One region of the Neisseria animaloris genome, then DNA from elsewhere that is predicted to be linked to it. Evidence: predicted binding sites of a transcription regulator. Region 1 holds the regulator's gene; each other region holds the start of a gene.

What was found. Region 1 encodes FNR, which switches genes on or off when oxygen is low (the NO sensors DNR and NnrR bind a similar motif). Its sites were predicted from a motif close to TTGATNNNNATCAA; they were not measured.
Region 2: EL216_RS10780 (universal stress protein) is a predicted target of FNR. The motif match lies at 4,200-4,213, and genes of this name have one in related genera.
Region 3: pflB (formate C-acetyltransferase) is a predicted target of FNR. The motif match lies at 5,113-5,126, and genes of this name have one in related genera.

What each region holds. Positions count from the first base shown of each region.
Region 1 covers NZ_LR134440.1:2,078,195-2,088,646, forward strand. Annotated here, with positions in the region: gene atoS (two-component system sensor histidine kinase AtoS) at 1-67, shown strand, start outside; gene EL216_RS09770 (sigma 54-interacting transcriptional regulator) at 92-1,474, shown strand; gene EL216_RS09775 (hypothetical protein) at 1,647-2,231, opposite strand; gene EL216_RS09780 (DUF1289 domain-containing protein) at 2,476-2,748, opposite strand; gene hemN (oxygen-independent coproporphyrinogen III oxidase) at 2,952-4,358, opposite strand; gene fnr (fumarate/nitrate reduction transcriptional regulator Fnr) at 4,513-5,247, shown strand; gene EL216_RS09795 (CysB family HTH-type transcriptional regulator) at 5,315-6,265, opposite strand; gene EL216_RS09800 (OmpA family protein) at 6,715-7,458, shown strand; gene thiL (thiamine-phosphate kinase) at 7,746-8,705, shown strand; gene EL216_RS09810 (phosphatidylglycerophosphatase A family protein) at 8,698-9,186, shown strand; gene apaG (Co2+/Mg2+ efflux protein ApaG) at 9,214-9,582, shown strand; gene rsmI (16S rRNA (cytidine(1402)-2'-O)-methyltransferase) at 9,852-10,452, opposite strand, start outside.
Region 2 covers NZ_LR134440.1:2,281,107-2,291,558, reverse strand. Annotated here, with positions in the region: gene EL216_RS10790 (malate synthase G) at 211-2,388, opposite strand; gene EL216_RS10785 (cupin domain-containing protein) at 2,873-3,403, opposite strand; gene EL216_RS10780 (universal stress protein) at 3,619-4,083, opposite strand; gene EL216_RS10775 (tRNA threonylcarbamoyladenosine dehydratase) at 4,224-5,000, shown strand; gene EL216_RS10770 (segregation and condensation protein A) at 4,997-5,839, shown strand; gene EL216_RS10765 (Csu type fimbrial protein) at 6,359-6,946, shown strand; gene EL216_RS10760 (fimbrial biogenesis chaperone) at 6,991-7,722, shown strand; gene EL216_RS10755 (fimbria/pilus outer membrane usher protein) at 7,835-10,222, shown strand; gene EL216_RS10750 (Csu type fimbrial protein) at 10,321-10,452, shown strand, end outside.
Region 3 covers NZ_LR134440.1:2,209,623-2,220,074, reverse strand. Annotated here, with positions in the region: gene EL216_RS10425 (D-amino acid dehydrogenase) at 1-1,026, opposite strand, end outside; gene EL216_RS10420 (winged helix-turn-helix transcriptional regulator) at 1,159-1,623, shown strand; gene pflA (pyruvate formate lyase 1-activating protein) at 1,757-2,560, opposite strand; gene pflB (formate C-acetyltransferase) at 2,711-4,996, opposite strand; gene EL216_RS10405 (amino acid aminotransferase) at 5,618-6,811, shown strand; gene EL216_RS10400 (DUF3465 domain-containing protein) at 6,915-7,394, opposite strand; gene EL216_RS10395 (hypothetical protein) at 7,454-8,236, opposite strand; gene EL216_RS10390 (NGO1151 family protein) at 8,406-8,657, shown strand; gene EL216_RS10385 (basic amino acid ABC transporter substrate-binding protein) at 8,738-9,514, shown strand; gene EL216_RS10380 (amino acid aminotransferase) at 9,696-10,452, opposite strand, start outside.

The DNA of each region.
Region 1 (10,452 bases):
GACAATCCAGATTAAGAATAATAGTAATAGAGGAGCCGTTGCTACGGTTAGCCTTCCTTCTCTTTGACAATAAAAATTTTGAAAATAATATATGAAGATATTGATAGCTGATGACGAAGAGAATGTCAGAAAATTACTTTCCATCGTATTGGAAGAGAGTGGCCATCAAATAGAATTGGCAAAAGGCGGTAAAGAGGCCGTTGATAAATTTGATGAAACTATTGATTTGGTTTTGTTGGATATCCGAATGCCAGAAATGGATGGCCTACAGGTATTGCAGCATTTGAAAAATGCAAGGCCGGATGTTCCTGTCATTTTGATGACTGCTTATGCAGGTGTAGATACAGCTGTTACGGCACTTAAATCCGGTGCATTTGACTATATTATTAAGCCGTTTGATTTAGATGAAATACAAGCACTGGTTGCAAAAGCTCTGCAATATAAAAAGTCGTCTCAAGAGGAAAATTTTATTATTGATAAATTGGAACTCTATGACGAAGAAGGAAATCCCCAGAGAATCTTGACCAGTAGTCCGGTAATGATGGAGTTGTGCCGACAGATTGCTAAAGTTTCCCAGACCAATGCAACTGTTTTAATTACAGGGGAGAGTGGAACCGGTAAGGAATTGGTAGCAAAAGCAATTTACCATTACAGTGAGCGGGCGGCAGGGCCTTTCATTAAAATCAATTGTGGTGCATTGCCGGAAAGCCTGCTTGAAAGCACCTTGTTCGGGCATGAAAAAGGTGCTTTTACGGGAGCGCAAAGCCGCCAGCAGGGATTATTTGAAAGGGCTCACAACGGAACCTTGTTTTTGGATGAAGTAGGTGAAATGTCCACTAATCTGCAGGTGAAGTTACTGCGTGTTTTGCAAGAAAAAGAATTTGAGCCGATTGGAAGCAGTAAAACCATCAAAACGGATTTTCGCCTTATTGCGGCGACAAATCGTAATTTGGCAGAGCTTGTCGAAGAAAATAAATTTCGTTTGGATTTATTTTATCGTTTAAATGTTATGCCGCTGGTGTTACCGCCGCTACGTGAGAGACCTGAAGATATCACATTATTGGCCCGGCATTTTGTGCAGAAATTTTGTGTCGAGCACCAACATAATTTTTTAGAATTGGATGAAAGTACAATAAAAGTTTTAAAATCTTATACTTGGCCGGGGAATGTTCGCGAGCTTTCCAACACAATCGAACATGCAGTAATCATGTCGACGGGGCTGTCTATTTATCCGGATGATTTGCCTCCGATTGTATTGGGGGAAAGTAAACGCCTTTTTTCAGAGCCAGATCCTATGGATGAAGAGGGAGTAAACCAAAAGACATTACGGGAGTCGATGAAAAATTATGAATGCAGCATGGTTCGCGAGGCTTTGAAAAAACATAATGGTAATCGGGAACGTACGGCTAAAGCTTTGGGTATCAGTAAACGGGCTTTGATGTATAAAATTCAAGAATACCAAATTGAATTGTAAAGAGTATTTAATCAGATGTATGATAGGAATAGCTTGTATTTTTTGAAATAAAAAATTTAAAACGGAAAAGCCGACATATAAAAATATGTCGGCTTTTCAACAAGAAAAAATAATATATCAAAAGACCAAAGTAGTTTGATATGGTTGTCGATTGACCTCAATTTCTAATTTTTTAAGGAGTCTTTGTTGATGATCCCCAAATGGCGTTAGCCTGTTCATTAATATTCTGTAAATCCATCCAACCTATCTGAGTGAACAAGAATATCAATAAAGATCCGAAAAACATCAAAGCAATCAGATAAACAATATAACCCAGTAATACTTTCCAAGCGGATTGTCGTCCCATCTTCATGAAACCGATGGCCTGCACCCAAAAAGTCCATACTTGCCAAAAAATACCGATTGAACCGAGAGCGGGTATATAAAACACGAGCAGCGCAGGAATAACCAGTGCTTCCGTTGCCAACACAAATCCCCAAAATGGCAGTTTGGGGGAGCCGTAATAGTGGAGCACTCCGCTCATCACGCGGCTAAGCAGCAGCCATTTAAAAATACTCAGTAATACGGAAAATACGATTGCCGCCGTGCTTTTGCCGAACAGTTGCGACATTCCGGCAGCATTAACTAGGCCGATAAGCAGCAATACGGCCGATAATACAGGCAGAGTATAGAGATATTCGGCGGGAGATCTATAGCGTAAACGTAATATGTCCCACATATCACGCAATAATTGATACAGCATGTTTTTGAAAATCATTATTAAAAGAAGCTGCATTGTAACGTAAAACAAAGTATTCCAACGAATAAGTTTCAGACGGCATATGGTATGTCGGACAAGGGCGGATTAATCTACCAATAAATCCGAAATGGCCCGAAACCGTGGCGACAATACCGTTTACGATATATTTCTGCGTTACGAGGGAATATTGGATAAGCAAACAGGCCGTCTGAAAATATTTCAGACGGCCTGTGTATACAAGGTAGTTCGTATCGGAGGACTATCAGGATTCTTCACCATGCTCCGTCTCAAATTCGAATCCCATTTGGTCCGGCAGCTCTATAACTGGTTGTTTTTTCTCCCAAGCGAGTTTTTCAAGTTTGTGCCGCCTCATTCTTATCAGGTGCATAACATGGTGCTTTTGCGTGTCGGTCATATTCAACCAATAAAGCCGCTCTTCTCGGCTGCGTAAACAACCCTTGCAAAAACCTTTGCTGTTGGCTTCGCAAACGCCGATACAGGGGCTGGGAATGGCGAAGAATTCAAGTTGTTCCATGTGCGGTTATAGGCTGATAAATGAGAGGTTTTTTTACGTGAAGGCAATATTACGTAGCCGGCTGTCACAACCGTTGCATTGTGCTTGAAAAGGTAAATGTTTTCAACGAGCAGGAGGTGTTTCGCCTACACATAATATACTGAGGCCGTCTGAAAATAGTAGTGCTTTGTTTTCAGACGGCCTGCTTGCTGAGGGCTGTTTCATTATACGGTTTTCGAATATTGCGCCGTAGTTTCTTTATGCCGCAGATGGTAGTCGAATACCATTGCAATGTTACGGATAAGGAAGCGGCCTTTTGGAGTTACCCGTAATCTTTTCGAAGTTAGGTGCAGCAGACCAAGTTCGGCCAGTTTTTGCAAATCGGCCAATTCGGTTTCGAAGTAACGAGCAAACGGAATGCCGAATACGCTTTCATACACTTGAAAATCCAATGAGAAACGGCACATCAAATCTTGAATAATATTGCGGCGCAGCAAGTCGTCACGATTCAATTGGTAGCCGCGCATTATCGGCAAATGCCCGGCATCGATGGCGGCGTAATAAGCATCGATATCGCGTTCGTTCTGAACGTAAGTTGTGCCGATTTTACCGATACTGGAAACGCCGATGGAAATCAAATCGCAGTCGGCATAGGTCGAATAGCCTTGGAAATTACGTTGCAACCATCCTTCTTTCAGAGCCAGAGCAAGCTCATCGTCCGGTTTGGCAAAATGATCCATGCCGATGAATACGTAGCCGCGTTCCGTGAGGGTTTGCACCGCATATTGCAGAATATCGAGCTTTTCTTCGCTATCCGGAACAGTTGCCGTATCAATGCGGCGTTGAGGTTTGAAAATATGCGGCAGATGGGCGTAGTGATACAGCGCAAGGCGGTCGGGATCGAGTGAGAGTACGGTTTCAATGGTCGGTTTGATACTTTCCAAAGATTGATGGGGTAGGCCGTAAATCAAATCGACACTTACGGATTTGAACCCTGCTTCCCTTGCTGCATCGATCACTTCGCGGGTTTCTTCAACAGTTTGGACACGGTTTACTGCTTTCTGTACTTTAGGATCGAAGTCTTGTATTCCGACACTCATACGGTTGAAACCCAGCTTACCCAAATGCAGCACGGTTTCCCGGCTGACCTTGCGAGGATCAATTTCAATCGAATACTCGCCGTTTGGAATCAACTGAAAATGTTGACGTATCAAGGCAAAGACACGTTCGATTTGGTTGTCGTTTAAAAACGTAGGTGTGCCGCCGCCGAAATGGATCTGGGCAAGTTGGTGGATGCTGTTCAAATGAGGAGCGAGCAGTGCCATTTCTTTGTCGAGATATTCTATATAAGCGTCAGCACGTAATTTGTCTTTTGTAATGATTTTGTTGCAACCGCAGTAGTAGCAAATAGTGTTACAAAAAGGAATATGGACGTAAAGAGAGAGCGGTTTATTGAGTGCCCCCATCCTGCGTAATTTCAAAGCATGAATATAATTGGCTTCGGTGAAGCCGTTATGAAAACGATCGGCAGTCGGATACGAAGTATAACGGGGGCCGCTGGAGGGCAGGGAAGCAATCAGTTTTCGGTCAAATTCAGGTTGTGTGTCATTTTGTATGGTAATGATTTTCATGATGTTTTGTTTGTTCTGTAATGAAATAGGCAAATTTGCCGTAAGTTTGGTAGAATAGCGATATTACGATCATCCCGCCTTGATGTTGGTCAATACTCAATACGCAGGGTCTAAGTATAAAAGTTGCTAATTATAATTAAAGGTGCTTAATCTTATGTCTGCACACACACCACAACATCAGATGAAAACGTTGTGTTCAAATTGTTCATTACGTGAATTATGCCTGCCGGTGGGTTTGATGCCGACAGAGTTTGCGCAATTAGACGCTGTTATCCGCCAAAGCCGCCGCTTGAAAAAAGGTGAGTATTTGTTCCGGGCGGGAGATCCGTTTGCATCGCTGTTTGCCATACGTACCGGTTTTTTCAAAACTACTGTGGCCAGTCAAGACGGACGTGATCAAGTAACCGGATTTTTCATGTCGGGAGAACTGATCGGCATGGACGGTATTTGTGCACATACGCACAGTTGTGATGCGGTCGCTTTGGAAGACAGCGAAGTGTGCGAGCTGCCGTTTTCACATATGGAACAATTGGGGCAGAACATTCCCAGCCTGCAAACCCACTTTTTCCGTTTAATGAGCCGTGAAATCGTGCGTGATCAGGGAGTAATGCTGTTATTGGGAAATATGCGTGCAGAAGAGAGGCTGGCGGCGTTTTTGTTGAATTTGTCCAACCGTCTCTATTCGCGCGGGTTTGCCGCCAATGATTTTATTTTGCGCATGTCGCGTGAAGAAATAGGAAGTTATTTAGGTTTGAAACTGGAAACAGTTAGCCGTACGTTGTCCAAATTCCACCATGAAGGCTTGATTTCGGTAGAACATAAACATATCAAGATTCTTGAACCGCAAGCATTGAAGAAAATGGTTTCCGGTTGTGAGCATGCCGTTTAAATGTTGCTGAAAGATGTTGAGGCCGTCTGAAAGAAATTCAGACGGCCTCAATTTTTGAAATACCGAATTAGATAGAGAAATCTTCTTCAATAGGCGCGTAAAGCATCTGATCGATCCGTTCACGTGTCAACTGAGGTGCAAACAGGCTGATGAAATCATAAATATAACCGCGGAGGTATGTATCGGAGCGTAAGGCGATGTAAGTAGAAGAAGTTCCAAATAAGTGGGCCGCATCAATCAGTTGTAAATCATGATCAGTTTGAGGGTCGTATGCCAGTTTCGCCATCAGTCCCACACCCAACCCTAATCTCACATAGGTTTTCAAGACATCGGTATCCGCAGACGAAAGCGCTATTTTAGGGAGTTTCAAATGGGCTTTTTGAAAAGCGCGAAAAATATTACTGTTGCTGTTCAAGGCAAATTCATAAGTTACTAAAGGATAGGCGGCTAAATCATTAATACTCAAAGGATGCCGGCAATCTAGTAGGGGATGGGTATGTGGGACGAGAATCGCATGAGTCCATTCGGAACAAGGCAGTTTGCGTAAGTCCGAATAGTCATCCAGAGGGATGGTAGCAATGGCAAAATCCGCGTCTCCGTTGCTGATCATTTGTGCGATGGTGTGTGTGCTGCCTTCCTTAATACTTAATTGTACTTTCGGATAGCGCTTCACAAATTCCGCTACAATTTTCGGCAAAGCATAGCGGGCTTGTGTGTGTGTAGTCGCAATAGTAAGCGAACCGCTGTCTTGACCGGTAAATTCGCTACCTATATTTTTGATATTCTGCACATCGCGTAGAATCCGTTCAGCAAGTTCCAATACTGCTTTACCAGGCTGTGAAACCGAAACTACACGTTTGCCGCTACGGATAAATATCTGTATACCTAATTCTTCTTCCAAAAGCCGGATTTGTTTTGAAATGCCCGGTTGGGAAGTAAACAGCGCTTCGGCAGCTTCCGATACATTTAGGTTTTGGCGGTATACTTCAAGGGCGTAGCGTAGTTGTTGTAATTTCATATGATAAGAACGGGAAGTGGTGTGTATTCTGTACGACAAGTCTTTTTTAAATGTAGCATAGATTGAAAAAAAAAGCCTTATTTGCAAATTTGCCCCAAGAAAACATTTGTTTTTTCAGGAACTATCTTTGTGAAGTATTAACAAAGCATTGAATGCTGTAAAAAGTTGTTGTTGCTTTTGTACAACGACCATGTAATAGGAAGTGGGTTTTGCTTGTAAATAAATGACACAGGATTGATTTTTCGGCATGATTCGTAATTAGGAAGCGGGCCGTTTATCCGTTGTGTGCGGGTAGTGTGCTATTGACAGTTTGCCCTTGGCTTCTTTATAGTGCAAACCTGAAATATCCTACTTGCCGCCGTTTTACAATAGTGGCCTGTATATTTGGTGATTTGTGGCGGTTGCGCTCTTGGTGCCCGTTGCATAACAATCTTTGATGAGGGAATAAAATGACCAAACAGCTGAAATTAAGCGCCTTGTTTGTTGCCTTAGTAGCTTCAGGCACTGCAATGGCCAGCGAACCGCATACTAAACACGGTTACACCGTTAGCAGCAAGTCACAAACAGTTGTTCGCAACAACTATGGTGAGTGCTGGAAAAATACTTATTTCGACAAAGCCACTCAGGGCCGTATTGAGTGTGGTGATGCTGTGGCGGTGGAAACTGCTCCTCAATTTGCTGAAGAAACCGTTTCTCTGTCTGCTAAGACTTTATTTGGTTTCGATAAGGATAATCTGCGTCCTGAAGGTGCCGAAACTCTGAATGCCTTGGCTCAACGTTTGAGCAACACTAATGTAGACGGTGTACGTGTTGAAGGTCATACCGACTTCATGGGTTCAGAAGAATACAACCAAGCTTTGTCTGAGCGTCGCGCAAATACTGTAGCTAACTACTTGGTTGGCCAAGGTGTTGCTTCTAACAAGATTTCTGCTGCCGGTTTGGGTGAGTCTCAAGCTCGTATGACTGCCACTTGTGAAGCTGAAGTAGCCAATTTGGGTAAAAAAGTTTCTAAAGCTAAGAAACGCGCAGCTCTGATCGCATGTATCGAACCTGATCGTCGTGTAGATGTTAAGATTCGTACTTTAGTAACCAAACAAATTGCTCCTGGTCATGTTGAAGGTGAGCGCCCTGCTGTTGATGAAGGTTGGATTCCAGGTCCGGCTTCTCAAATTCACGGTTATACCCGTCCTTAATCAACAGATTATTTGGATTTGAAAACCCCGCTTGATAGCGGGGTTTTTATTGTTTTTTCGACATTAAGATTACTTTTCGACGGTTAGAGATGAAGTCGAATGGCAATATATACAGCATCAGCATGGTTTTAGTAAGCAAGATAAGGTTTGAAATAACACACTAGATAATCCGGTGTTGTTGTGAAAATATAATAGGCTACGCAATATGGCGCGATATTCTCTTCTCTCAGGTCATTTGGATGATTTCGCTATATAATGTGTGCCTCTCTTTTTCCAAACGGCCTCTGATGACTGAATTTGATTTTATCCGCCGTTATTTACAAAAGCAGCAATCTGATTCGGAAGTGTTGCTGGGTATCGGCGATGATGCAGCTGTTATCCGCCCCAGAGCAGGGTTTGATTTATGTTTCAGTAGTGATATGTTTCTGAAAAATAGGCATTTTTTTGAAAATGTCCACCCCGCTGACTTGGCATACAAGGTATTGGCCGTTAATATTTCCGATATGGCAGCAATGGGAGCCAAACCTCGTTGGATATTATTAAGTGCCGGCTTGCCTGATTTGCAGGAAAATTGGTTGGAGGATTTCTGTACCAGTTTGTTTTCTCTGGCACGGCGATTTGGCATTACGCTGATTGGCGGGGATACAACCAAAGGCGATATGGTTTTTAATATAACGATCATCGGTGAATTGCCTCAGGGAAAGGCTTTACGGCGTGATGCTGCACGAGACGGCGACGATATATGGGTTTCCGGGCAAGTAGGGTTGGCAGCAGCAGCGTTAAACCATCATTGGCAGCTTTTAAAATTGCCTTCCGATATACTGGAAATTTGTGAACAAGCTCGCCTGCGTCCGAAGCCTCGGGTTGCTTTAGGGCAGTTATTGTTGCCGTTTGCCCACGCTGCGCAAGATATTTCAGATGGCCTGGCTCAAGATTTAGGGCATATTTTGAAGGCTTCGGCTATGGGGGCGGAAATTTTTGTGGAGCAACTGCCTACCTTGCCGCAATTGCGTGGGATATTGCCTGAAAAACAACTATACGATTGTCTGCTGGCGGGTGGAGATGATTATGAACTGGTGTTTACTGTACCGGAAAGCCAACGTGAGGCGGTAATGAAAGCCGGCAAAATAAGTAATACGCCTGTTTGCCGTATCGGTAAAATTAATCGTTCGGGCCGTCTGAAAATGACTTTGGCAGATAGTTCAGAATTACATTTAAATTCTTTAGGTTTCGATCATTTTGGCTGACTTTAAACCAACTTTTTCATGGCTGAAACAGCGGCCTTTGTGCATGCTCGGTTTTGGTTTTGGCTGCGGGCTGGCTCCGGTAGCACCGGGTACATTTGGTACGCTGCCTGCTTTGCCGATGGCGTTTGTATTGTATCTGGCCGGTATTTCCGGCTGGTGGTTGGCTGCTTTGTGTGTAATATTGTTTGTATGGGGTGTGAGAATTTGCAGCTATACCGAACATGAGCTGGGTATTCAGGATTACGGCGGCATCGTATGGGATGAGATTGTCGCCATGCTGTTTGTGTTGGCTTTTGTGCCTTTCAAGTGGGGCTGGTGGTTGGCGGCCTTTGTTCTGTTCAGGCTGTTTGATGCATTGAAGCCTTGGCCGATTAAATGGTTTGATTTGCGTGTGCACGGTGGTTTGGGCATTATGTTGGATGATGTGATTGCTGCCTTGTTTACACTGGCGGTCTTGAAGATAATTGGGTTATTGATATAGGCCGTCTGAATCGATAGGGAAAGAGTAATGGAAGAAATCGAAATTATTGTAGAACCGTGTTTTTTAGCAGAGCAAAGTAATGTTGCTAAAGACCGTTACGTGTTCAGCTATGATATTACCATTCATAACCATAGTGATGATGTTGTTACTTTGCGGAACCGTCATTGGGAAATTACCGATGCGCATGGGGAAGTGGAAAAGGTATCAGGTGTCGGCGTGGTTGGTGAGCAGCCAGTACTGTATCCGGGTGAACATTATCATTACAGCAGCGGGGCACATCTGGCCACTCCGTGGGGCTGTATGGAAGGCAGTTATGAGTTTGAAGACAGCTATGGCGACCGTTTTTGTGTGCCTATTCCCCGATTTGATTTAAAAGCGGATTTTACTTTGCATTAAAAATAGGGTGCGCCGATTCGATTGCTTATGCCAATACAGGCCGTTTGAATCTTTGAACCGGCTTTTTAAATTTTGAATACGGTTGAATTATTCGAGCAGTTATAAAAGACCGAGCTCTGTAAGTTACGGAGCCCGGTCTTTCCAATTTCAAATCACACTCTTATTAAGTTGAGGGTAGAGTGCTTAACTTTTAGGGTGCAGCTTAATTAGGATGCAGCTTAATGTTTTCAGACAGCCTGCCGGTTTGAAAACATGAAATATGCTTTTGCTTATTTCCAAGTTAACGCCAAGTCATATAAAGCCTTTTTACTTTCTCCGGTAATCTTTGCCGCTAAATCCGCCGCTTGTTTGGTCGGCAGGTCCGCCGCCAGCACTTTCATTACCTTTTGTGCCGAATCGGGCAGTTCGCTGTGTTTTTCGCGAATGGCTGGATGCAGCACTAAAACCATCTCGCCGCGGCTTTGGTTGCTGTCGTTTTTTAAGGCCGTCTGAATGTCAACAACGCTACCGGTTAGAAAAGTTTCGAAAGTCTTGGAAATTTCCCGTGCCAGTATCAACCGGCGTTCAGGAAAGAGCGAAGCCATGTCGAAAAGTGTGGCTTCAATGCGGTGAGGCGTTTCAAACATTACCACTGGGAAATCGGCATCTGCCCATGAGGCCAGCAATTTTTGCCGTTCGCCTGCTTTTGCCGGCAGGAAGCCATTGAAGTAGAAGTTGGGTTCGGTAACGCCTGCCACGCTTAAGGCTCCTATTACTGCGCTGGCTCCGACTACGGGAACCACACGGAATCCGGCTTCCCGCACACGGGCGGCGAGTTTCGCACCGGGATCGCATACGGCGGGCGTGCCGGCATCGGATACTTGGGCGACA
Region 2 (10,452 bases), 200 kb from region 1:
TTTAATTCTGATTATTTCTACCTTCTCAAGATATGGCGAAAGTTTTTCATCGCACTATTCACTATTAAACAGCAGAGGTTGGAGTAGGTGCACCTGAAATACCTCACCAACCCCACGAGATTCATCCGTTGTCATTTAAACCCATAAAAAAAAGCCACTTGAAAAAACTTCAAATAGCTTTTTAAAAAATATATTTTTATATTCAGTTTACTATTTTAGCTTCGCAACACGTCTCCACCGGTGCAGCAGCGGTTCGGTGTAGCCGTTCGGCTGTTCCGTGCCTTTAAACACCAAGTCACAGGCGGCGAGGAAGGCGGGGGAGGTGTCGAAACGGCCGACCATCGGCGTGTATGCCGCATCGCCTTCGTTTTGTTTGTCCACCACGCCGGCCATGCGCTCCAACGTTTCGCGCACTTGCGCTTCGCTGACTACGCCGTGCAGCAGCCAGTTGGCGATGTGTTGGCTGGAAATGCGCAGGGTGGCGCGGTCTTCCATCAGGCCGACGTTGTGAATGTCGGGCACTTTCGAGCAGCCTACGCCTTGTTCTACCCAACGCACCACATAGCCGAGAATGCCTTGGCAGTTGTTGTCCAATTCTTGCTGGATGTCGGCGGCAGACCAGTTGCGTTCGGCGGCGAACGGAATGGTGAGCAGGTCGTCGGTGTAGTTTTTCGGCTCTTGCGCCAACAAACCCTGCTGCACGTCAAACACGTTCACTTGATGATAGTGCGTGGCGTGCAGGGTGGCTGCGGTGGGCGACGGCACCCAAGCGGTGGTGGCACCTGATTTGGGGTGGCCGATTTTCTGCTTGAGCATTTCGGCCATCAAATCGGGCATGGCCCACATGCCTTTACCGATTTGGGCTTTGCCGCGCAAGCCGCATTGCAGGCCGGTTTGGACGTTGCTTAATTCGTAGGCGTTGATCCATTTGCTGGCTTTCATGTCGCCTTTGCGGATGAACGCGCCGCCGTGCATGGAGGTGTGCATTTCGTCGCCAGTGCGGTCGAGGAAGCCGGTGTTGATAAACACCACGCGGTCTTTGGCGGCTTGGATACAGGCGGCGAGGTTGGCGGAGGTGCGGCGCTCTTCGTCCATAATGCCCATTTTCAGGGTGTTGCGCGGCAGTTTGCCCAAGTCTTCAAACGCGGCGAACAGTTCGTTGGCAAAGGCAACTTCTTCGGGGCCGTGCATTTTCGGTTTTACGATATAGACGGAACCGGAACGGCTGTTTTTGTTTTCGCTGCGGTTGAGGTCGAACGGGGCGATTAAGGCGGTCATCACGCCGTCGAGAATGCCTTCGGGGATTTCGTTGCCGTCTGAATCGAGTACGGCGGGCGTGGTCATCAGGTGGCCGACGTTACGGATAAACAGCAGCGAGCGGCCGGGCAGTTTGAATTGGCCGCTGCCGTCGGGTTTGGTGTATTCGCGGTCGGCATTGAGTTTGCGGGTAAAGGTTTTGCCGCCTTTTTCCACTTCTTCGGTGAGCGTGCCGTTCATCAGGCCGAGCCAGTTGGCGTATACCAGCGCTTTGTCTTCGCCGTCGACAGCGGCTACGGAGTCTTCGCAGTCCATAATGGTGCTCAAGGCGGCTTCTAAGATGATGTCTTTCACGCCTGCCGGGTCTTGGCTGCCGATGGCGCTGTTTTTGTCGATTAAGATGTCGATGTGCAGGCCGTTGTGCAGGAACAGCAGGGAAGCGGGCGCGTCGGCACTGCCGTTGTAGCCGACGAATAATTCGGGAGAGGCCAAACCGCTCTCGCCGCCGTCTTTCAAGGTGGCTTTCAGACGGCCTTCGGCTACTTGGTAGGCGATAACGTCTTTATGGCTGCCGTTGGCAAGGGGAATGCTGTTGTCGAGAAATTCGCGGGCGGCCGTAATCACGGCATCGCCGCGTTTGGGGTTGTAGCCTTTGCCGGGTGCCAAGTCGCCGCTTTGGTCAACGGCATCGGTGCCGTAAAGCGCGTCATACAGGCTGCCCCAGCGGGCGTTGGCGGCGTTCAGGGCGTAGCGGGCATTGTTAATCGGCACCACCAATTGCGGGCCTGCTTGCTCGGAAAGCTCGCGGTCTACATTTTGAGTAGAAATTTTGAATTCGGACGGCACATCAACCAAATAACCCAACTCTTTCAAAAACGCCTGATAAGCGGCTTCATCTTTAACCGCGCCGGCGTTTTGCTTGTGCCATGCGTCGATTTTGGCTTGGATTTGGTCGCGTTTTTCCAGCAGGGCACGGTTGCGCGGGGCGAACTTTTGCACCAGCTCGGTGAAGCCCTGCCAGAATTGGGCGGATTTCACGTTGGGGTGTTCGGCAAGCACTTCGTTTTCGATGAATTGATAGAGATGGTTGTCCACCTGCAAACCGGCGGCTTGGGTGTAGTTGTATGCCATGATGATTCTCCTGAATTGAATGTTTTTCTGATTGTACTTTGTGCATTGTCGACAAAGTTAATGCGAAAATACCACTAATCGCAGGAATAATCCATAGCCGGAAACCGTCTTTTTCAGCAAGAGGCCGTCTGAAAAAAGTTTTTCTACTCAATCGGTTTCACGCGACTACATTTTCAGACGGCCTCGATCTTTACAAATTGCAATTGCATGCCAATGTACATCAAATTCTCCGCCAGAATAAAGGTCAAAATCACAATCCATGCCTTCGAACACTGTCTGTTCGCATGACAACCGGCAACCACGCAAAAATTTAATTGCAGCAGTACCAAACACCGGCCGGATGAAATTCGTCAAATATTAAGACGGCCTAAAACCATTGTAATCTGTAGTACATATTTATATTACGGCTAAACACTCCCCCCCTTGATAAAAAGAGGCCGCCTGAAAACTTTTCAGACAGCCTCTATCTTTCCCCAAAACAATACTACTTAGCCTGCTCTTTTACCGGTGCAACTTTACCTGCAGCAGGGTTAACCGCAGAAGGTGCGCGCTGGGCAACCACATTGATAAACACCAACGGTTTGCTGCCTATATTTTTTAAAGCATGGCTCTGTCCCGGACGGGCAATCGTAATATCTCCCGGCCCTACGCGGGTTTCTTTGTTATTCGAATCGGTAAACAGCCCTTTTCCCGACACGATAATATAAACGTCTTCATTATCTATATGCTTATGCAGCCCGATGGATGCACCCTTGGGCAAAGTCAGCCAACCGGCCTCCCTAAACGCGTCCTGATCGTCTGTTTGATGGCGCGTATAGGCAAATTCACCCAACAAAGGCCCCTCGCCACCGCCTGCTTTCTCGCGGTTCCACTGCATCAGCTTGCTTTTTTTATAAACCTGTACGCTTCTATCCACCGGTGTTTTATCCGTTTGGGTAGGTGTCGGCGGCGCGGCAACGGCAAAATGAACACTCAACAACCCGGCAATCACAACAAACAGTGCTTCTTTCTTCATGGCAGTTTCCTTAAAAAACACAACGAAAAATAAGCCCGCAGCCTGTCGGAACCGCATCGGCAGCTTGGTTTGTATACAGAAAACCAACTTCCCTCCTCTCGATTCAGACAAACTCCAAACCTCGATACGCTTTTATCAGACAACATTAAAAAAGGCCGTCTGAAAACATGCTAATGATATTTTCCAAACGGCCCGTTTTTATTTCAAACGATAACTTATTCTTCTTCGGATACGCTGCGAATCACTAACAGCGGCAAATGGCTTTGGCGCATCACGGTTTCGGCAAAGCTGCCCATCAAAAGGTGCATCAAACCGCTACGGCCGTGCGTGCCGAGCACCAAAAGATCGGCACCCTGCTCATCAGCGTAATCTACTAAGTCCTGAGCCATTTCACGTGCGCCTTTATTAGCCACCAGCAAATGCTTGGCTACATTGGCAACGCCTTTTTCCTTCGCGCTTTTTTCCGCAAATTCCAACACCTCGTTACCCTGCGCGATGGCGGCGGCTTCATAACTTTCGTGTTGCAGGAATTCGGGAGCCAGCGCCATGTATTCGGCAGGATTGGCCACATGTACCAGAGTCAGTTGCGCACTACCCATCCGCGCCAACTCGGAAGCATGCTGCAAAGCGTTCAGCGCAGTAGCACTGCCGTCAACGGCAACCACTAAATGTTTGTACATCGTCTTCTCCTTTCCCATCACCGGAACCTACCGGCCTGTTGTGTGAAATGTGATTCATTAATGAGCTTGCAGTATAATACTCCTGCGCTGTTTTGCCAGCGTTTTTTTGTTGAATTTTGATTTATCACAAGGCACTGTTTATGTCCCGCCCCGCTTCCGTCTCTTCACGCCGCTTCGGCGGCATTGCCCGCCTGTATGGCACCAAAGCCCTGCAACATTTCAGTCGGGCGCATGTGTGCGTGGTGGGCGTCGGCGGTGTCGGCTCTTGGGCGGTAGAAGCACTCGCACGCACCGGCATCGGCCGTCTGACCTTGATTGATTTGGACAACGTGGCCGAATCCAACGTCAACCGCCAGCTTCCCGCGCTGACTTCCGAATTCGGCAAAGCCAAAGTCAGCTCGCTGCACGAACGTATCCTGCAAATCAACCCCGCCTGCCAAGTAACCGAAATCGAAGACTTCGTTACCGAAGAAAACCTCGACGAACTGTTCAGACGGCCTTTCGATTTTGTGATCGACGCCATCGACCAAGTGCGCGTAAAATCAGCAATGGCGGCCTATTTCGTCCAACATAAACAACCTTTTATCCTCAGCGGCGGTGCCGGCGGACAGAAAAACCCCGCGCTGATTCAAACGGCCGATTTGAGCCGCGTAACCCACGACCCGCTGCTCGCCAACCTGCGCTACACCCTACGCAAACGCTACGGCTTTTCCCGCGACACCAAAGCCAAAATGAACGTACCCTGCGTGTTTTCCACCGAAAACATCACCCCGCCGCAATCGGGCGAAGCCTGCGCCGCCGATGCCGCCCCGCAAGGATTGTCCTGCGCGGGTTACGGCGCGAGCATGTTGGTTACCGCATCATTCGGCCTGTATTGTGCGCAGGCAGCTATCGACCATATAGGTAATCGGAAATGACTTCGACAGCCGAACACACCAACAGGCCGTCTGAAAACGCCGTCGCATGGATTTTCGGCCAGCCCGTTACCGACGTGCCGCAGGATTTGTTTATCCCGCCCGATGCGCTCAAGGTGGTGCTACACAGCTTTCAAGGGCCGCTGGATTTGCTGCTTTACCTGATCCGCAAGCAGAATATCGATGTGCTGGATATTCCGATGATAAAAATCACCGAGCAATATCTGCACTATATCGCCCAAATGGAGGCTTATCAGTTTGATTTGGCTGCGGAATATCTGCTGATGGCGGCGGTGCTGATTGAAATTAAATCGCGCCTGCTGCTGCCGCAACCGGCCGGCATCGAAGAAGGCGAAGAAGCCGACCCGCGCGCCGAATTGGTGCGCCGCCTGCTGGCTTACGAACAAATGAAGCTCGCCGCCGCCGGTTTGGATGCCCTGCCCCGCGCCGGACGCGATTTTGCATGGGCTTACCTGCCGCTGGAAATCGCGGTTGAAGCCAAACTGCCCGACGTACACGTTGCCGATCTCACGCAAGCATGGCTGAACATCCTTTCCCGCGCCAAACATACCCGCAGCCATGCCGTGGTACAGGAAGCGATTTCGGTGCGCGCCCAAATGAGCAGCATCTTGCGCCGCCTGAACGAACACGGGCAATGCCGTTTTTCCGAGCTGTTCCATCCTGAACAGGGCATCGCTTATGTGGTGGTCAACTTTATCGCTTTGCTGGAATTGGCAAAAGAAGGCTTGGTACGCATTATTCAGCCCGAGAATTTTGCCGAGATTGAAATACACGTTAAAAACGACGAGCTGGAAACAGCCGAATCATCTGAATATCAATAAACTGAGTAAGCGGGCATTCAAACAATATTCAAACCGTGCCTGCTAAGTCTGCCAGTTGAAAAATCTCCGCTAAAGCATGTGAAATATCTATCGACACGGCTGTCTTGATTTATCAAGACAGCCGTATCGACACATCACTTTGACATCTTTCAAAAACAAAGCCTCTTCATCTATATGTTTAGGGTGCAACTAACTTCCAACAAAAAAACGAAAGAAACAGTAAACAATTTGATATTTTTTGTAAATAAAATGATAATAGCGAGGCTTTATAAATAACTGTTTTTATTATATTTTTATCCATTTGGAATATTTTAACGGGTAAATTAAAGATTCAAAAGGCTGAAAACGATAAAAGCGGTTTTAATCCAGGTGTACCCAACGATGCCTATCATTTTGAGCAGGTCAAAACATATTACTGTTTTTGGGAAAACAACGGTAACGACCGTCTCTCATAGCCATAGGTCAACTCAAGTACATCTAATTATTTTAAATTCCAATAAATAACAAGGAAAATTTAACATGCATACGGTGAAAAAACTTTCTACCCTCACTTCCATCATGGCCGCATCATTGTGCTCAGGCGCAGCCATAGCTGCAACTCAAAGTGCTGATTTCCACGTCACTATCCGTATTTTGCCGGTTTGTGAAGTAACTACCAGCACAGGAGGCGCACCTAGTCTAGAAAACTCCTCTCCTTCTGCTGGTGCAGATATTAACTTTGGAGAATATGCATCTAATCATAAAACTGAGGTCGATAAACAAAGTATTGCAGGTTCCAACGAAGGTATTCAAGTACGTTGTTCTAAAGGAACCCCTTATCAAATAGCATTAACTCCTGAAAGCACAAGTGACAATGCAGGTGCTGGTAACATGAAAGGGTTAGGCGGTACTGCTGCTGCAAGCGATCAAATTGCTTATACCTTGTATAAAGATAATGCCCGTAGAGAGGTGTGGGGCAATCAGCAGGGATCCAATACTTTAAGCGGTTCTGGTCAAGGTATCGCTACTACAATCAAACATCCTGTCTATGGACGTGTGCTCGGTACAGAATTAGATAAAACTGCCGGCCGTTACAGCGACCGTGTCAATGTTACTGTTCATTACTAATTCCACCTAAAAATCAACTCAAAACACATTAATCCGGTATGCGTATGTATTTAAAAAACAAATCCCTTCCTCTCTTATTGGGGATAACCATGGGAGCGGCTTCGTTATTCAGCCATGCTGCCGGTTTGCAAATCAGCCCTACCAGCCTGTCTCTGCCCGCAAAACAGCGGGCAGGTATTTTTACACTGAGTAATACGGGTAAAGGACCTCTGACGGCACAAGTGCGGGTGTTTCGATGGGAACAGGATGAAAAAGGCGAAAACATATTAACCCCCAGCACCACAGTTGTCGCCAGCCCTCCTATGGTCAAACTTTCTGCCGGAGGTGTGCAGCAATTCCGTATTATTCGAACACAACCCGCCGGTTCTGCGGAAGAAGCATACCGGCTGGTTGTTGACGAATTACCCGCTCCCGAGAAAAAGCCGAAAAACGGCCTGCAATTCGTTTTGCGCTATTCAGTGCCTTTGTTTTTGAACCAGACAGAAAACCCCGAAACCCAATTACAGTGGCAAATTCAAAGTGCAAAAAACGGCAAGGCCCTGCTAACGGTACAGAATGTAGGTTTTGCTCACGCGCAATTGAGCAATATCACTTTTCAGACGGCCACAGAAAAAAACAAACTGAGCTTGGTTAACGGCTTGGCAGGATATGTGCTGCCGGGGAAAAAATGGCAAACCACGCTAGATGTTTCCCCGTCCACACTACGCAAAGGCACCTTGTCCGTTACGGTAAACGGGCAGCAGACTCTTCCGGAGGTTCGGTTTGCGGGGAATTAAAATTTCTTCCTCAATCAATCGGATAGCTGCCAGCATATTATTATGTTTTTATCCAGCGCAAGTATCGGCACAACCCGACTTTCCAAAACCAACGGCGTTTTCGGCCGAATGGTTGCCCGTTTACCCTCAAGTGGCGGTAAACGGCACCCATTCAGACGGCCTGTTTAAATTCATGGAACATAACGGACGTATTTTTGCACAAGTCGAAACATTGGCTGCGCTCGGTATCTACGTGCCGTCTGAAACATTAACTCAAGCCCGCCGTGCCGATGCCTCCGTGCTTCAGACGGCCTCGGAGACTATTGCTGCAAATGGTGATAACGGCTTTTCAAATTCAACAGAGCAAACGGTTACCGAATTGCAGTCTTGGCTGGCGCTGGAAAGCATTGCCGAATTAAACACCGAATATGATGCCGCCCGACAGGCATTGTCTTTCACCGCCCCTCTGGCATGGCTGAATCTTCCGATCTCACACATCAAACCCGACGGAGAATCCGCATACACTACCGTCCGTTCAGATTTTGCCGGTATATTTAATTATGATTTCAACCTATCCCGCAACGGAGAAGGCCGTCTGAATCAAGCCCTTTTAACGGAAACCCGTTTGGCAACTCCCGCAGGCTATTTAAGCCACAATCAATATTGGCAGCGCGGCGCATCTCAAAGCAGCTCGGCTCAACGCAACAATATACGCTTGGATACTTACTGGCGCAGTGTTTGGCCGGAGCAAGGTTTAGCCCTAACTGCAGGGGATCTGCTTACCAGCCAGTTAGGGGGAGGAGGAAGCTCGCGTATCGGCGGTATTAAGCTGGAACACACTTATACGCTCCAACCTTGGCGCAACACCGCACCGTTGCGTTCGTATTTGGGCGAAACCACCCTACCCGGCACAGTAGATTTATATTTAAACGGCGTGAAACAATACAGCCGACAAGTGTCGGCCGGACAATATGAAATCATTTTACCTCCCACCATCAGCGGCAGCAGTACGGCGCGGATCATCACAACCGATATTTTGGGACGGACGGTTGTTGTTGATATGCCGCTGTACGGCGGCAGCGGCATGCTCGCAAAAGGATTGAAAGAATGGTCGCTTGAAGCCGGCTACCTGCGCCGCCAATATGGGAAACAATCGTTCAATTACGGCAAAAATTTAGTGGGCAGCGGAACATTCCGCTACGGCATCAACCATTATTTGACCGCACAAATACACGCGGAAGGGGGCGGAGGCCATTATCAGGCAGGTTTAGCCGCCAGCACCGTTTTGGGTTCTTTGGGACAGATGAATGCGAGCTATGCCCGAAGCAGCTATCAAGAAAACAAAGGCCGGCAAACCAGCATTTCTTTCAGCACGCAAAAACGCGGTTTATCGTTTGGTGCCGGATGGAGCCGCACGGATGACCGCTTTACCGGCGTGGGCGTTATTGCCAATCCTTCGACCTACCGTCCCGAAGGAACGGCTACCCGCACCGCATCTGCTTCTCTCGGAGTGAACAGCAATCTTTGGGGTTCGTTTAATCTATCGTATCTGCACAGCCGCTATCAAAAAAACGAAGAAGCCGACAAAATCGGCGTGTTAAGTTGGCATCGTAATCTGGGACAAAAAAGCAGTCTGTTTTTAAGCGTCAGCAACAATTTCAACCATACCAAGCAACGAAGTATCCATGCGGGTGCGTCAATGAGTTTGGATAAAGGCTATTCGGCAACCGTTGCCGCCAATCAGAATAACGATCGCAGCAATAACTACCGCTTGTCGCTGGGTAAATCCGGCAGCGGCTTGGGTAGCACCACTTGGCACGTAGGCTGGCAGAAACAAACCCATGCGAAAGGTGCCGATAAAGACCATATCAACGGCTATCTCGGCCACAACACCCAATATGGCGACGGTAGGGTTAGCGTTTACCACACTAAAGGGCTGACCAACTGGGATGCCGGATGGAACGGCGGTTTGGTACTGATGCGTAACGGTTTGTTTGCCACCCGCACAATTAACGAAAGTTTTGCCGTAGTCAGCACCGACGGTATTGCCGACGTGCCGGTATCGTTGGCCAATAACAAAGTAGGCGCAACCGACCGTAGAGGGCTGTTACTGGTTCCCAACCTGTTGGCATTTCAAAAAAACAATCTCGATATCGATATTACCGATCTGCCTTTGGATATACAGGCCGACCGAGCCCGGATACAGGCCGTACCGTCCGAACGCTCGGGTGTTACAGTCAATTTCAAATTAAACCGTATGCATGCAGCTTCGTTAACCCTAAAAGACGGACAAGGCCAACTGATACCGGGCGGCAGCAGCATCATTTCGGAAAACGGCACACCTGTTGCGGTAGTCGGCTTTGAAGGCAAAACCTTCATTGACCATCTGACAGCCGGCAATAATCGGTTTACCGTCATCTTCCCCGAAAACAACGGCAATTGCCGGTTTACTTTGAAATACCAGAAACCGTCATCTTCAGACGGCCTCCCAGATTTAGGCGAAACAATATGTACACAATAAAAAAATCAATCCGTGCTACATCACAACTTGCAATCTCTGCCGCTTGCTTTCTAATGCTTCTATCGATGCAGCCGGCCAACGCCGAGTGCGTCGCAGAAATGGAACCGATAAATTTCGGCACCATTGATATCCTCAACCCGGGTCGCGTAGCTACTCGGGCCAACATAACCGTTACCTGCACCAGAACGGCATGGCTGACCAGCCAAAGTTTCAATATCTGCTTGGCCGTA
Region 3 (10,452 bases), 130 kb from region 1:
GTCGGGGTATAAGTCTTTGACCACCAGTTCCAACGTTTCGCGGCGTTCAGGTTTTAAATTGATGGTGTAGCCCGACAATTCAGCCATGCCGCCGACACGAATACGCCTGTCGAAACGGGTAACCGCCACTTTGTAGGTTTCGTCGATAATGGTGGAAACAGGCGCGGCATCGCTGTCGGTTACGGGAATAGTGAGCGAATAGCCTTTCACGGGATACACAGGCAGATCCAAGCCTAATTCGGCCATCATCGGGCGGCTGAAGCTGCCGAGGGTGCAAACGTAACAATCGGCTTTGAAACGCTGCCCGCCCGCACGGACGGCCTTGATGAAGCCGTCTGAATGTTCGATGCGTTCGACGGCACGGTTATACTGAAATTCCGCCCCTTTCTCGATACACATGGCGGCAAGTTTTCGGGTAAACAGATGGCAATCGCCGGTACCGTCGTTGGGCAGGTGCAGTGCGCCGGCGATTTTGTGCAGCGCACCTTTTAGGGCGGGTTCGTATTGCAGGCATTCTTCCGCCTGCAATCTCCGATAAGGCACGCCGTATGCTTCAAGCACTTCAATGTCTTTGGCGGCGGCTTCCACTTCGTGCCGGCGGCGGAAAATCTGCAAAGTGCCTTTGTTGCGCCCCTCGAAATCCATGCCGGTTGCGGCTTCAAAGCGGCGGAACATTTCGCGGCTGTATTCCGAAATCCGCACCATACGCTCTTTATTGGCGTTGTAGCCGGCGGGATTGCAGTTCGCCAGCATCTGCCGCAACCATTGAAGTTGGAACAGGCTGCCGTCGGGCTTGAAAATCAACGGGGAATGTTTTTTCAGCAGCCATTTGGCGGCTTTGGCGGGAATGCCCGGCGCGGCCCACGGCGTGGTGTAGCCGTAGGAAAGTTGGCCGGCATTGGCGAAGCTGGTGCCCATGGCGGCGGCTTCTTCGCGTTCGATAACGGTTACCCGATGCCCCGCTTCCAGCAGATACCAAGCGGTGCAAACGCCCGCAACACCTGCACCCAACACGATGATATGCATGTTTTCCTCTTTATCTCTTTTATGCAGTGTATTTTTTAAGTCTAAACAATTTTAAATAGTTTTTTTCACTTTATTTTATAGCAAAAAACCCATATTATGATGTTTATCTAATTTTATACAGTGAATAAACCAATGAAAGAGCTGGATAAAACCGACCGCAAAATCTTAAAAATCCTGCAACAAAACGCCCGCATCCCGATGACCGAGCTGGCCGAAAAAGTGGGGCTTTCCACCACGCCCGTTACCGAACGCGTGCGCCGTTTGGAACGGGAAAACATCATCACCGGCTATCACGCCCACCTCAATCCGCACGCCTTGGGGCAAAGCCTGTTGGTGTTCGTAGAACTCAAACTGCGCTCAAAATCCGGCAATATTTTTGAAGACTTCCGCCGCGAAGTGTCGATGATTCCGCAAGTTCTGGAATGCCATTTGGTGTCGGGCGAATACGACTACTTAATCAAAGTGCGCCTGCCCGATATGTCGGCCTACCGTGATATGCTCGGCAATATCCTGCTGCAACTGCCCGCCGCCGCCGAAAGCCGCAGCTATGTGGTGATGGAAGAAGTGAAAGAAGACGTGCTGCTGCATTTGGATTGATTTTAGCGAAACTCGTTTTCAGACGGCCCGCAACCTCTCGGCCGGCCGTCTGCCATATTCGATAAAAAAAGGCCGTCTGAAAACGAGCTTTGCGGGTTTCGCCAAAACCATTTCAGACGGCCTTTAGAATCGGTTAATAAATAATGTTTTTACCGTAGCCTTCGAGAATTTCTTTGATATGCAGCACGGTTTCTTTGGGCGGCGGCTTTACTCCCTTAAGTTTGTATTCGTCGCCGCACAATTCCCATTTGTGCGCGCCCAGTTCGTGATAGGGCAGCAGCTCCACGGTTTCGATATTTTCCATGTCGCCGATAAACTCGCCGAGCAGGTGGGCGGAATGATCGTCATCGGTATATCCCGGCACAATCACATAACGCACCCGCGTAGGCTGGTTGCGCTCGGCCAGATAGCGGGCGAATTTCAGCGTTTTAGTGTTGGGAATGCCAACCAGCACTTTATGGATTTCTGGGTCGATTTGTTTTAAATCGAGCATCACGAGATTGGTGTGGTCGAGCAGGTCGTCGAGAATACCATCGTAATGCAGGGCGTAGCCGTTGGTGTCGAGGCAGGTGTGGATGTTGTACTCCCAACAGGCCTTGAACCAGTCGCGGATAAACTCGTATTGCAGCAACGGTTCGCCGCCGGTAGCCGTTACACCGCCGCCGGTGGCCTTCAGATAATGGCGGTAAGACAATACCTGCTTCATCACCTGCTCCACCGTCATCTCTTGCGCCTTATCGGTATGCATGTCCCAAGTATCGCGGTTATGGCAATAGAGGCAGCGCATCATGCAGCCTTGCATAAACAGCACGAAACGCAAGCCGGGGCCGTCGACAGTGCCGCAGGATTCGATGGAATGAATGATGCCTGTGCCGTGGTAGCCGCGGTGTCCTTCGCGGTGCGGATTTTCTTCGGCCTTGATGGTGTAGGTTTGCATAGGGTTGCCTTGTTGGTTTTTTAGCAAATACAAGTTTATTTACTATATGGTGGCGGTTGTTTTTTCAGACGGCCTTGATGCTGCTTGAGGCCGTCTGAAAAAAATGCCGGGCTGCAAACCCGGCATTGTTGCGGTAAATCCCGAACCGGATTACATGTTGGCTGTAAAGGTGCGGGTAATCACGTCTTGCTGTTGTTCACGGGTCAGCGAGTTGAAGCGGACGGCGTAGCCGGATACGCGGATGGTCAGCTGCGGATATTTCTCGGGATGTTCCATCGCGTCCATCAGGGTTTCGCGGTTGAGCACGTTCACGTTCAGGTGTTGGCCGCCTTCGATTTCGCCGGCTTCGTGGTGGAAATAACCGTCCATCAAACCTGCCAGATTGCGTTCGCGCGATTGTTCGTCTTTGCCCAATGCGCCCGGCACAATCGAGAAGGTGTAGGAAATACCGTCTTTGGCAAATTCAAACGGCAGTTTCGCTACCGAACTCAACGAAGCGACTGCGCCGTTCACATCACGGCCGTGCATCGGGTTGGCTCCCGGGCCGAACGGAGCACCTGCGCGGCGGCCGTCGGGCGTGTTGCCGGTTTTTTTGCCGTACACCACATTGGAAGTGATGGTCAGCACGGATTGGGTCGGAATCGCATTGCGGTACATCGGATGGGTGGCCACTTTTTTCATAAAGCGTTCCACCAAATCGCAGGCGATGTCGTCCACGCGGTCATCGTTGTTACCGAATTGCGGATATTCGCCTTCGATTTCAAAGTCGATGGCGATATTGTCTTCATCGCGGATCGGTTTCACTTTGGCGTATTTGATGGCAGACAACGAGTCGGCCGCTACCGACAAACCGGCGATGCCGCACGCCATGGTACGTTTGATGTCGCGGTCGTGCAATGCCATCAATGCGGCTTCGTATGAATATTTATCGTGCATGTAGTGGATAATATTCAACGCAGTAACATATTGGGTTGCCAGCCAATCCATGAAGCTGTCCATTTTGGCCATCACAGTGTCGAAATCCAACACTTCGTCCAAAATCGGCTCTGATTTCGGGCCTACTTGGTCTTTCGATTTCTCGTCCACACCGCCGTTGATTGCATACAGCAGGGTTTTGGCCAAGTTGGCGCGCGCACCGAAGAACTGCATGTGTTTGCCTACCACCATCGGACTGACGCAGCAGGCAATGGCGTAGTCGTCGCTGTTGAAGTCGGGGCGCATCAAATCGTCGTTTTCGTATTGGATAGACGAAGTGTCGATAGATACTTTGGCACAGAAATGTTTGAAGCCTTCCGGCAATTGCTCAGACCACAACACGGTAATGTTCGGCTCGGGAGACGGACCCATGTTGTACAGCGTATGCAGGAAGCGGAAGCTGTTTTTGGTAACCAGCGTGCGGCCGTCCAAGCCCATACCGCCGATGGATTCGGTTGCCCAAATAGGGTCGCCTGAGAACAATTGGTCGTATTCGGGCGTGCGCAGGAAGCGAACCATACGCAGTTTCATCACCAGATGGTCGATCAACTCTTGAGCTTCGCTTTCGGTCAGCGTACCATTTTGCAGGTCGCGCTCAATGAAAATATCCAAGAAAGTGGCTACACGGCCGAACGACATGGCCGCACCGTTTTGGGATTTTACGGCTGCCAAATAAGCAAAATAAGTCCATTGAACGGCTTCGCGGGCATTTTTGGCAGGACCGGAAATATCGAAGCCATAGCTTGCGGCCATTTCTTTCATTTGAGCCAAAGCTCTGTGTTGGTCATTGATTTCTTCGCGGCGACGGATAACATCTTCTAAGTTTTTACCGGCTTCCAAATCAGGTTGCAACGAATTGAATTGGTCAACTTTATCCGCCATCAAACGGTCGATACCGTATAAGGCAACGCGGCGGTAGTCGCCGATGATACGGCCGCGGCCATAGGCATCGGGCAGGCCGGTCAGCACGCCTGATTTGCGGCAACGGCGGATATCGGGCGTATAAACGTCAAACACACCTTGGTTATGGGTTTTGCGGTATTTGGTAAAAATCTCGGTAACGGTAGGGTTCAGTTCCACTTCATAAATTTTGCAGGAATCTTGAACCATTTTCAGGCCGCCGAAGGGCATGATGGAGCGTTTCAAAGGCTCGTCGGTTTGCAGTCCGACCACGGTTTCCAACTCTTTGTCGATATAGCCGGGGCCGTGGCTGGTAATGCCGGAAACCACTTGCGCATCGATTTTATACGGTGCATGGGTGCGGTTTTCCACTTTGATGCCTTCCATCACTTCCACCCACAGTTTGGTGGTGGCTTCGGTGGCGGGGGCTAAGAAATCACCTTTGCCCTCATAAGGGGTGTAGTTTTTCTGAATGAAATCGCGCACATTAATGCTGTTCTCCCAATCACCGGATTGAAAACCGGCCCAAGCGGCAGGACGCTCTTGTGTGGTGGTATTCATATTTGAACTCCTTATTTTCATTACATTAAATAAATCTCAGATATAAACTTAATAGTGGCAGGATAACACTTATTCAAGTATGTTTGTATGTAGTATTTGTGAAATAAAATTACTTTTTGACTTAAATCAGAAAATTAAATATTGGTAATAAAAACACAAAAAATTTCACAATGCATGACTTCAAATAGATGTACAAATAGGAGTAGAATATATTGAAAATTTGCTTCAACTATACCCATATTAATACTAATATCGAATCCCCGCTTTTCAAAAATCACCCAAGCAATAGTATCAAAAATTGCGGCAGCTTCTTAATCTAGCAGTATTACCGTTCTCTTGTATTTTCCCCAAACCGTCCGGTTTGGCTATTCATTTATTATTAAAATTTTAATAATCACTGCCGCCATACGGTATTTTCAGCAATTGATGACAGCCGCGTAAACCAACCCCGATAAAACTATATCGTCCTGCCGAAAAAACAAGCAGCATATTGGCAGATAAAGGCAGCATGAAAACTTTTTAGCGAAACCCGCAAAGCTCGTTTTCAGACGGCCTCAATTGTAAACAATCTTCCTTTGTGCCAAAATTCCAAGCAACTGTACCCGACAAAGGAACCCCGAAATGTTTCAGCACGTTGCATTCTATCCCGGCGACCCGATTCTCAGTTTAGTCGAAACCTTCAATAACGACCCGCGCGCCCACAAGGTCAACCTCGGCATCGGCATCTATTTCGACGAAAACGGCAAACTGCCCGTGCTCGGCTCCGTACGCAAAGCCGAGGTGAAACGTTCAGCCACCGCCTTGCCACGTCCTTATCTGCCGATGGAAGGCTTGGATACCTTCCGCCATGCTGTGCAAAACCTGCTCTTCGGCGCAACCAATCCCGCTTTGCAGGAAAACCGTATCGCCACCATTCAAACGCTCGGCGGTTCGGGTGCATTGAAAGTAGGCGCGGATTTTCTGCGCCGCTGGTTTCCGAACGCCAAAGTGTATGTGAGCAACCCCACTTGGGATAACCACAAAGGCATTTTCGAAGGAGCGGGCTTTGAAGTAGGCGCCTATCCGTATTACGACCCGGCCACCGGCGGTGTGCAATTTGAAGAAATGTTGGCATTTCTACTGCACCTGCCCGAACACAGCATTTTGATTCTGCACCCGTGCTGCCACAACCCCACCGGTGTGGATTTGACCGCCGCACAATGGGATGCGGTACTGGAAATCGTGCAAACGCGCAAGCTGATTCCGTTTATGGATATTGCTTATCAGGGCTTCGGCGATGATTTGGACAGCGATGCCTACGCTATCCGCAAAGCCGTGCAGATGGGCTTGCCGCTGTTTGTGAGCAATTCGTTTTCAAAAAATATGTCGCTCTACGGCGAACGCGTGGGCGGTTTGTCGGTAGTGTGCCCGAATGAAGAAGAAGCCGCGTTGGTGTTCGGCCAGCTGAAATTTAGCGTGCGCCGCATTTATTCCAGCCCGCCCGCGCACGGCGGCTATGTGGCTGCCGACGTGATGAACACGCCGGAGCTGTTTGCACAATGGCAAAGCGAAGTGTATGCCATGCGCGACCGCATCCGCGCCATGCGCCAAAAGCTGTACGATGTGCTGACGCGCAAAGTGCCAGGCAAAAACTTCGATTATTTCATCACCCAGCGCGGCATGTTCAGCTACACCGGTTTGACACCCGAACAAGTGCAGCGCCTGCAAGACGAGTTTGCCGTTTACCTCGTCAGTTCCGGTCGTATGTGTGTGGCGGGGTTGAACGAGTCTAATATTGATTATGTGGCTGATGCTTTTGCGGAAGTATTGAAGTAAAAGTTGTATCCATTAAGACAAGAGGCCGTCTGAAAACGAGCTTTGCGGGTTTCGTTAAAATGTTTTCAGACGGCCTCTCGAACATATCCGAAGGTTTGAAGGTTTATTGATACATCACCCCGTTGTGTTTCAGCCAGCCGTCGGGGTGGCGGCCTTTGGGATCGTGATGTGTCCAGTGAATCACGCCGCCGCGTTCCGACCATTCGTATTCGCCGAAAAATTCAACTTTGTCGCCCTTTTTCAGCCCTTCGATTTTGGGTGCCAAATCAATATTGTGTGCCACCAAAAGCGTTTGCCCGCTGCTCAATTTCAAGATAAAACGCTGGTGCCGGGAACCTTTGTTGTCGTCCGGCAGAGTTTTGCTGACGATGCCGCTCCCCTGTATCTGAATATCGCTTTGTTGCCGTTCAAAGGCCGTCTGAAGTATTGTCTCCGCCGGCCCGCCCGCGTTGCCGCCGCCGATGGCCGGAGCTTGTACCGAAGGCCGGGAAAGTTGTGCAGGCGGTGTTTGTTGCTGCTGCCATTGTTGGTAGCCGATAAGAACCACAACAGCAAGGGCAAGCCAAATCCGGATTTTTTTCATGTTTATTCCATACTGTTTTAAAACAAAGCCGGATAATCACTTATCCGGCCATATTTTTTTCAACGCTTGTATTTCAGGCTGTATTTGATTTCAGACATCGCCGCTTTCAAATTATATTCGAGAATCTCGTCCACCAAAGCAGGAGCCTGCTCACTTAATACTTGTTGCAGTTGATAAGTAAGCGTAGCCGTCTGTTTCTGCACGGCCACCCGCACCATACCTGCGATAGCATCGGTTAGATGCGGGCGTAAGCGGCGACTCAAGCGTTCCAGTAGTTCCTGCTCCGACAGGCACATTACCGGTTGGTGCGGGTTGACCTGCGGCTCGAGCACTTTCACTGTAACCGGCAGCCATTCTTCGGGATCAACCGTTGCAACAGCCTCTTCCGCCGCTTCATCCGCATACTTCTCTTGCTGCTCCGTCGCAGGGCGCGGGTCGACGAATTCAACGGTTTGGCGCTTCGGGTTCAACCACACATTGCGGGTACGCTGCACTTTGTCGTCGCTCACGGCAGTTTGCAATGCCGTTTGTGCGGCCAACCAGTCTTCCTGCAACAAAACCGTAGTGTCGGTTTCCGCCGTGATGGTGTCTGAAAGCGGGTCGTTATGCTCTTTCTGCCATTGTTTGAGATATTCCCGCAGCACCTTCTCCGCTTCTCCGGCTGGCAGCTGCACTTCGGCAGGCTGCGCCTGCGTTTGGCGGACAGGCTGTACAAACGCGGTATTAGGCTGCCCCTGCTGCCTCTTTTCACGAAGCCGTTCCAAACCACGTTCCCAATCAAATTCATCTTGAGCGGTTTGGCTGTCTGTAATGTTTCCTGAGGTCGGGCGTTTGGTATTCATATGATTGCTCTCGTTTCAGTATGTCAAATAGGCGGCTTTCTCCCGCCGCCTGTTTCTGCTTTCGATAGTTTTAAATTACGGTTGGCACCAAGGGGCCGCTTACACCGCTATCGTGAGCCGAATCTGCTATATAATGTTTTTATTCTAACAGATTATTAAGGAAAAAATAATGAACAGCATCGAACAACGTCTGGATTATCTTGAAGAAGCCAACGATGTGCTGCGTATGCAGAACCATGTGCTCGCAACGGCCTTTAAAGGTATGATCCGCGCCCTGCCTGCCGACCTTGCCGAAGAAGTTGTCGAGTCGGTGCAACTGGCTTTTGAAGATGCGCTGGCGGAGCTGACCTACGAAGACAGCCCGCACACTGATCTTTTCCACGACGTAACCTACGCATTTTTCCGAGAAAAAGAACGCTAACGGCCGTTCGGAAGAAAAATGTGTGTTTGTGTTAAGTCATGCTAGAATGGGTCTCTCCTTCTCTTCCAGGAACAATCAAAATGAATATAAAAAAATGGATAACCGTTGCTGCTGCCTGCTCTGCCTTCACTCTGAGCGCCTGTGGCGGTAAAGGCGAAACCGCTGCCAATACCGACAAAGTGTACCGCGTTGCCATGAATGCCGAGTTTGCACCTTTTGAATCAATGGATTCCGCCAACAATATCGAAGGCTTCGATGTCGATCTCGTAAACGCTCTGGCTAAAGCCGGCAATTTCAAAGTGGAATACAAACACCAGCCGTGGGACAGCCTCTTTCCCGGCCTCTCCAACGGCGATGCCGATATTCTGGCTTCCGCCGTTACCATTACCGACGAACGCAAGCAAACCATGGATTTTTCGGAGCCTTATTTTGAAATTACCCAAGTGATTCTGGTGCCCAAAGGCAAAGACATCAACTCGGTGGAAGACTTGAAACAAGTGAAGAAAGTCGGCGTGGTAACCGGCCAAACCGGTGATTTTGCCGCTTCCAAGATTCTAGGTAACAACAACTCGAAAATCGCCCGCTACGAAACCCTCCCGCTGGTAGTAAAAGAGCTGGAAAACGGCGGCCTTGATGCAGTAATCAGCGACAGCGCGGTAATCGGCAACTATATCAAAAACAACAGTAACAAAGGTTTCAGCATGGTAGCCGTGCCCGATTTTGAAGTCGAACACTACGGCCTGGCTGTCCGCAAAGGCGATACCGCTACCCAAACCATGTTGAATGAAGCACTGAAAAAAGTACGCGAAAGCGGCGAATACGACAAAATCTACGACAAATATTTTGCCAAACAGTAATACGGCAATTGTGCTAAAACACCGCTATTGGAAAAAGCCTGATCATCCGATCAGGCTTTTTTTACAGACAACATGTCCGATAAAGATTTGAAACTGTTTAAAACACAAAAGACCGTCTGAAAAAGATTTTAGCGAAACTCGCAAAGTTCGTTTTCAGGCTGCCTCCGGAGATTAAAAACGGTTACAGCACTTTCACGATGCTTTCGCATAAGTAACGGATATTGTCTTCCGTAATGCCCGCCACATTAATGCGGCCGGAACGCACCGCATAGATGGCAAATTCGTCTTTCAGGCGGTCAACCTGTTCTGGGCTTAAACCTGAAAACGAGAACATACCGTTTTGTTTCACGATAAAGCTGAAATCCTGTTGCGCGCCATATCCTTTCAGCAACTCTACAAATTTCTGACGCATCTCTTTGATACGAGCGCGCATTTCGTCCAACTCGGCAATCCATTGCGCTTTTAATGCCTCATCTTTCAACACCAAAGCAACAGTCGAACCGCCGTGAGAAGCGGGGTTGGAATACAACGTGCGGATAATGGTTTTTACTTGGCTGAAAGCACGGTTGGCAGTTTCTTCGTCGGCCGCTACCACGGTAAACGCCCCCACGCGCTCGTTATACATACCGAAGTTTTTAGAATATGAGCTGGCCACCAACAATTCTTTATTCAGCTCGGCAAAGGCACGCAAACCGTAAGCATCTTCTTCCAAACCATTGGCAAAGCCTTGATAAGCAAAGTCAAACAAGGGCAGCCAGCCTTTTTCGGCGGACATTTTCGCCAAAGTTTCCCACTGTTCTGGGGTGGGGTCGATACCGGTAGGATTGTGGCAGCAGCCATGCAGCAACACCACGTCGCCTTCTTCTGCTTGGCTCAAATCTGCAATCAAACCGTCCCAATCCAAACCGTGCGTGGTTTTATCGTAATAACGGTAATCG